DNA from 2 places in the Sanguibacter sp. Z6_81 genome. Region 2 is predicted to be linked to the other one. Evidence: riboswitches for the same ligand, from Rfam matches in the RefSeq annotation. Region 2 holds a riboswitch; the other holds the start of a gene.
The links. Region 2 has a riboswitch for thiamine pyrophosphate ahead of thiO (glycine oxidase ThiO). Riboswitches for the same ligand answer to the same signal wherever they lie in the genome.
Positions count from the first base shown of each region.

Region 1 (3,398 bases), on a different contig from region 2:
AGATCGTGATGTTCGACGCCCTCGGGCTCGACGACCTCGCACGGATCGTCGACCTCCAGGTGGCGGAGCTCGCGAAGCGCCTCGAGTCGCGCCGCATCGTCCTGGACGTCACCCAGGCGGCGCGCGAGTGGCTCGCCATCGAAGGGTTCGACCCGACGTACGGGGCGCGGCCCCTGCGTCGCCTCGTGCAGCGGCAGATCGGCGACCAGCTCGCCCGGCTCATGCTCTCGGGCGAGGTGGGCGACGGGGCGACCGTCGTCGTCGACCACCCGGTCGACGTCGGCGCGGAGCAGGTGCTCGTCGACGGCGCGGACGACGCGGTGGCCGGTCCCAGCTCGGCCCAGTCCGGCGGCCTGGTCCTCACGGTGCGCTGACCGGACCTCCGTGCGGACGAGCTCAGGACTGGACGCCTGACGTTCAGGTGATGCGGCGGCGGATCTCGGGCACTCCGGGGCCGGTGAGCTCGTCGAGGTAGGCGGGCCGACCGGCCATGGTCATGAGGAGGGCGAGCGTCGGACCGGAGACGAGGGGCCCGGAGCCGGCGTGGAACGGCCCGTCGTCGGCACGCAGCTCGAGGCTGGCCGTGTGCGTGCGGCTCGGCACGGCGAAGTCGCGCCGCGCGTAGAACTCTGCGACGGGCGTCAGTGCCTCGATGCTCGGGGTCGGGGAGAGTCCCAGCGGGCGGCGGATGTCCTGGGCGTGCACGAGGACCTCGCCGAGGTAGGCCGGGGTGTGGCTCGTCGCCGCGGTCGTGCTCGGGACGACAGCGCGGAACCGGGCGAGCGTCTCGGCCGGTGTGCTCCCGCGGTGCTCGCGCATCCGGCGGTCGTTGTGCACCTCGACGCGGAAGCGCGCACCGACGATGCTGCGAACCCACCTCCACGTCCCGGTGCTCGCGGCGGCGACGAGGTGGGCGACGACGTCCTCGACGTCCCACGCTCCGCACAGGGTGCTGTGCCGCCACTGATCGTCACCCAGGCTCGCGAGGTCGTCGGCCAGCGCGGCCCGTTCGGCGTGGACCAGGGTCCAGAGGTGGTCGTCGTCGCGCGTGGCCATGTCTACTCTCCTCCGGGTCGGGTGGGTCCTGGGGCGGCCGTGAGGTGCTGGGCGCCAGGGCCGACCAGCAGGTCGGGGTCGAGGGGGCGTCCCGAGACGGCCATGAGGAGGTCGAGCGGGTCGCCGCGGACCTCGTCGCCCGTCCCCCAGGTGGCGCCGGTGCGTGCGTCGACGAGCTGCAGCCCGGCGGCTCGTTCCTTTCCGCCCCCGAACGACACGGGGGTGCGCAGCTGGTACGCCAGCGCGGCCGCGACGTCGTCGGGCGGGTACGTCCCGACGATGCCGAGCGGTCGCCGCACGTCCTCGCCGTGGACGATCGCCTCGACGAGCCGTGTCGCGATATTGACCGGCGGTGTCCGGGTGAGGTCAGCAGCCTGCTCGAGGGCGTGGAGCGTCTCGCGGGGGTCCGCCCGCCTCTGGCGTGCGATGCCACGCTCGTTGGCGCGGTCGAAGTCCATGCGGGCGGCGACGAGGTCGCGGACGAACGAGACGCGGCCGGTGCGCGCGGTGTCCACGAGGTGTGCGACGACGTCGTGCACGTCCCAGCCCGGGCAGAGCGACGGTGCGCGCCACTGCTCGCCGCGGAGCCCGGTGAGGTCCGCGACGAGGCGACGGCGCTCGGCGCGGACGGTCTGCCAGACGGCTGCTGCTGTCCCACGCATGTCTGCTCCTGCCGGTGGTGGGCCACGATGCTCGCCGCGGAGATGCGCGCGTCGTCATCGTCGAGACTACTGCCTGAGCGGGTGCCCGGTTTGGGGTACGGTGTCCGGACAACCACACATGCACGGGAGCTCGCAGCAGCGAGCTGAGAGGGCGGCTCAGCGCCGCCGACCGTTCGAACCTGTCCGGATCATGCCGGCGTAGGGAGAAGCTCGATGAGCACGATGGATGCTGCGCGCACGCCTGTCACCACCCGGACCGTCACCACCGGTCCCATCGCGGGATCGTCGAAGGTGTACCTGCCCGTCCCGGACGCGCCGGGCCTGACGTTCCCCGTCCGCCGGGTCAACCTCAGCAACGGCGAGCACCTCGACCTCTACGACACGTCCGGCCCGTACACGGACGACTCCCCGGACGCCCCGGCGATCGACGTCGTCGCGGGTCTGGCCCCGACGCGCGACGCTTGGGAGCGGCCCGAGCGGCCCGAGCGGCCCGAGCGGCCCGAGCGGGTCGACGGTGCGAGCACCCAGCTCGCGTGGGCCCGTGCCGGGATCCTCACGCCGGAGATGCGGATCGCCGCGGCCCGCGAGGGCGTCGACCCGGAGCTCGTCCGCTCGGAGGTGGCACGCGGGCGCGCGGTCATCCCCGCGAACCGCAACCACCCCGAGCTCGAGCCGATGGTCATCGGCAAGGCGTTCGCCGTGAAGATCAACGCGAACATCGGCAACTCCGCGGTGACGTCCTCCATCGAGGAGGAGGTCGAGAAGATGGTGTGGGCAGCCCGGTGGGGGGCGGACACCCTCATGGACCTGTCCACGGGCAAGGACATCCACGCCACGCGCGAGTGGATCATGCGCAACTCCCCGATCCCCGTCGGCACGGTGCCGATCTACCAGGCGCTGGAGAAGGTCAAGGGCGACCCCGCGAAGCTCACGTGGGAGGTGTACCGGGACACGGTGATCGAGCAGTGCGAGCAGGGCGTCGACTACATGACCGTGCACGCCGGGGTGCTGCTGCGCTACATCCCGCTCACCGCCCGCCGGGTCACCGGGATCGTCTCCCGCGGTGGTGCGATCATGGCGGCGTGGTGCCTGGCGCACCACGAGGAGTCGTTCCTCTACACCCGGTTCGCCGAGCTGTGCGAGATCTTCCGTCGCTACGACGTGACGTTCTCCCTCGGTGACGGCCTGCGCCCCGGCTCCATCGCGGACGCCAACGACGCCGCGCAGTTCGCCGAGCTCCGCACTCTCGGAGAGCTGACGAGGGTCGCGAAGTCGTACGGCGTGCAGGTGATGATCGAGGGCCCCGGCCACGTGCCGATGCACAAGATCGTCGAGAACGTGCGGCTCGAGGAGGAGCTGTGCGAGGAGGCGCCGTTCTACACGCTCGGCCCCCTCGCCACCGACATCGCTCCCGCCTACGACCACATCACCTCGGCGATCGGCGCGGCGATCATCGCCCAGGCCGGCACCGCGATGCTCTGCTACGTCACGCCCAAGGAGCACCTCGGTCTGCCGGACCGGGACGACGTGAAGACCGGGGTCATCACGTACAAGATCGCGGCGCACTCCGCGGACCTCGCCAAGCAGCACCCGCGCGCGCAGGAGCGCGACGACGCGTTGTCCCGGGCCCGGTTCGAGTTCCGCTGGAACGACCAGTTCGCCCTGTCCCTCGACCCGGAC
Region 1 covers NZ_JBXUFV010000001.1:300,573-303,970, reverse strand. Annotated here, with positions in the region: gene clpB (ATP-dependent chaperone ClpB) at 1-374, shown strand, start outside; gene AC2AXK_RS01440 (maleylpyruvate isomerase family mycothiol-dependent enzyme) at 418-1,056, opposite strand; gene AC2AXK_RS01435 (maleylpyruvate isomerase family mycothiol-dependent enzyme) at 1,059-1,718, opposite strand; TPP riboswitch at 1,831-1,940, shown strand; gene thiC (phosphomethylpyrimidine synthase ThiC) at 1,932-3,398, shown strand, end outside.
Region 1: it holds a riboswitch for thiamine pyrophosphate, as region 2 does, so the genes downstream of both, thiC (phosphomethylpyrimidine synthase ThiC) here and thiO (glycine oxidase ThiO) in region 2, are expected to answer to the same signal.

Region 2 (3,398 bases):
GCTCCATCGCCAGCGCCGCGTCGGAGGCGGTGCCGATCCCGGCGTCGAGGATGACGGGCACGGAGGACCAGTCGGCGATCGCGGCGATGTTGCGCGGGTTGAGGATCCCGAGGCCCGACCCGATCGGGGCGCCCAGCGGCATGACGGCAGCGCAGCCCACGTCCTGGAGCTTGCGTGCGAGCACCGGGTCGTCGTTGGTGTACGGCAGGACGACGAAGCCCGCCCGGACGAGCTCGTCCGCGGCCCGGACGAGCTCGATGGGGTCCGGCAGGAGCGTGACGTCGTCCGCGAGGACCTCGAGCTTGACCCACGGTGTCCCGCACGCCTCGCGGGCGAGCTCGGCGGTGAGCACGGCTTCGCGGGCGTTGAAGCATCCCGCGGTGTTGGGCAGGGGTCGGATGCCGTGGCGAGCGAGCAGGTCCCACACCGTGCCGCCGCCCGCAGCACCCGGCTGCGGCGTGCTCACGCGGCGCATCGCGACCGTCGTGAGCTCGGTCCCGGAGGCGACGAGCGCCTCCTCGAGGTGCAGGAGGTTCGGTGCCCCGCCGGTGCCCATGACGAGGCGGGACGTGAACGTGACTCCCGCGACGACGAACGCGTCAGGCTCCTCGGTCATCCGCCCTGCACCGCCGTGACGATCTCGACGCGGTCCCCGACGGTGAGCCCGGTGCCCGCCCACCGTCCCCGGGGGACGACGTGGTCGTTGATGGCGACCGCGACGCCGCTCGGTGCACCGTCCGACGCGCAGGCCGGCGCGTAGAGCGCGACGAGGGACCGGAGGTCGGTGAGCCCGGCGAGCGCCCGCTCCTCACCGTTGACGATGATCGATCCGCGGGTCATCGGTCCGCTCCGGTGAGCGCGAAGCGGAGGGGATCGACCGCGGGGGGAGGACTGCCGTGTCGGCCCGCGAACAGGTCGTCGAGGAGGTCTGCGGTGAGCGGGGTGAGCAGGACGCCGTTGCGGTGGTGGCCGGTCGCGGCGACGAGGCCGGGCACGGACGTCCGGCCGATGAGGGGCAGGTTGTCCGGCGTCCCGGGACGGGCCCGCGCGGTGACCTCGACGAACGTGAGCTCGTCGATGCCCGGGACGAGTGCCCGCGCGTCCCGCAGGAGCGCGTGGACCCCACCGGCCGTGGCGGTGGGCACGTCGCGTTCCTCGCTCGTCGCACCCACGACCACCTCCCCGCCGGGCCGTGGCACGACGTAGACCGGGCGCAGCTGGACCGTCCCGCGCACGACGTGGCGCAGCCCGAAGCCCGTCCCGCGCGCGTCGAGCCGGAGCGCCTCGCCCATGACCGGCCGGGTCGGCAGCACGACCTCGGGGACGTCGCCCAGCAGCCCGCCCGACGCCGCACCTGCGGCGAGCACGACGACGCCGGCGTGGTGGGTCCCGCCTGCGCGGTCCTCGGCGCCGACGACGGCGCCGGACGGTGAGCGCAGGAGGCGCGCGGCCTCGTGCCGCACGATGGTCGCGGTCCGCCTGCCCGCACCAGAGCCCGTGAGAGCCGTGAGCAACGCGGCGTGGGTCGCACGGGGGTCGACCTGGTGGTCGCCGGCCACCCGGTACGCGCCGGAGAGGCGGCCGCCGAGGAACGGCTCCTCCTCCCGTGCCTGGGAGACGGTGAGCTCCTCGGAGGTCAGGCCGAGCGCCCGGTGGAGCTCCGCGAGCCGCCTGCCCTGCGCGGCGTCGGCCTGGTCGTACGCCACGGACAGCGTGCCGCACGCCTGCAGTCCGGTGGGGCTGCCCGTCGCGTCCTCGAGCTCCGCCGCGAAGGCCGGCCACCGCCGGGCGGACGCGACACAGAGCTCGGTGAGCGACTCCTCACCGAAGCTCGCCTCGGTGACCGGTGCGAGCATCCCGGCCGCAGCGTGGGTGGCGCCGGTGCCGGGCGCCGGATCGAGGCAGGTGACGGTGAGGCCTGCGCGCAGGGCGCGCCATGCGGCCGTGGCACCGATGATGCCGAGCCCCACGACGAGGACGTCGCTCGTCGTGGCGCGAGCGGGCGTGGACCGATCGACAGGTGCGCGCATGCGCTGTGCTCCCTTCGCTGGCATGACCCAGAGCAGGTTCGACGGTCGGCGTGACGCCCTCTCAGCCCCGCCGTGTGCGGGGCTCCCGTGCGTCAGCCACAGTACACTCACGCCCCATGACGCTCACGGAGCACGGCGCGGCCCCCCTGCCCGACGACAGCGCCACGGGCTCTCTCGCGGCCCGCGCGTCCGTGCGCCGCCGCCTGGCCGACGCCCGGCTGTACCTGTGCACCGACGCGCGCGCGGACCGCGGCGACCGGGCGGACTTCGCGGCGTTCGTCCGCACCGTGCTGCGGGCCGGTGTCGACGTCATCCAGCTGCGGGACCGGTCCCTGGACGTCGTCGAGGAGCTCGAGCTGCTCGCGCTCATGGCCGCCCTCACCGAGGAGGAGGGCGCGCTGCTCGCCGTCAACGACCGCGCCGACGTGGCGACAGCGGCAGGAGCGCAGATCCTGCACACCGGCCAGCGCGACCTGCCGGTCACCGTCGCGCGCGGCCTCGTCGGCCCGTCCGTCGGCATCGGACGCTCCACACGCGGCGGGGAGCAGGCCGTAGCAGCGGACGCCGACCCGGACGTCGACTACTTCTGCGTCGGCCCGGTCCATGCCACTCCGACGAAGCCTGGCCGGTCCGCCGTCGGCGTGGACGCCGTGCGGGACGTCGCACGCCTCGCCCCGACGACGCCCTGGTTCGCGATCGGCGGGATCGACCTCACGACGCTGCGACCCGTCCTCGACGCCGGTGCGCGCCGCGTCGTCGTGGTCCGGGCGATCACGGACGCGAGCGACCCCGCGGACGCGACGAGGAGGATCCGGGCCGCCGTCGTGGGCGCTTGAACCCCGCCCGACGTGCGCCGACTATCCTGGGGTCGTGACGCAGACCCCAACCTCCTTGCCGCGCCCCGTCCTCGTCGTGGACTTCGGTGCCCAGTACGCCCAGCTCATCGCGCGCCGTGTCCGCGAGGCCAACGTGTACTCCGAGATCGTCCCCAGCACCTTCACGGTCGAGCAGATGCTCGCGAAGGACCCGGCGGCGATCATCCTCTCGGGCGGCCCGTCGTCCGTCTACGCCACGGGCGCCCCGTTCGTCGACCCTGAGCTGTTCACCGCCGGCGTCCCTGTCCTGGGCATCTGCTACGGCTTCCAGGCGATGGCCAAGGCGCTCGGCGGATCCGTCGCCCAGACCGGCCTGTCCGAGTACGGCGGGACGTTCGTCGAGATCAACCACCCCGGTTCCCTCCTCGAGGGATCGCCCGAGCAGCAGACGACGTGGATGAGCCACGGCGACGCCGTGCACTCCGCCCCCGAGGGCTTCGAGGTCCTCGCGACGTCGGCCGGCTCGCCCGTGGCCGCGTTCGAGGACACGGAG
Region 2 covers NZ_JBXUFV010000003.1:31,570-34,967, forward strand. Annotated here, with positions in the region: gene AC2AXK_RS08535 (thiazole synthase) at 1-616, opposite strand, end outside; gene thiS (sulfur carrier protein ThiS) at 613-840, opposite strand; gene thiO (glycine oxidase ThiO) at 837-2,030, opposite strand; TPP riboswitch at 2,038-2,121, opposite strand; gene thiE (thiamine phosphate synthase) at 2,147-2,866, shown strand; gene guaA (glutamine-hydrolyzing GMP synthase) at 2,901-3,398, shown strand, end outside.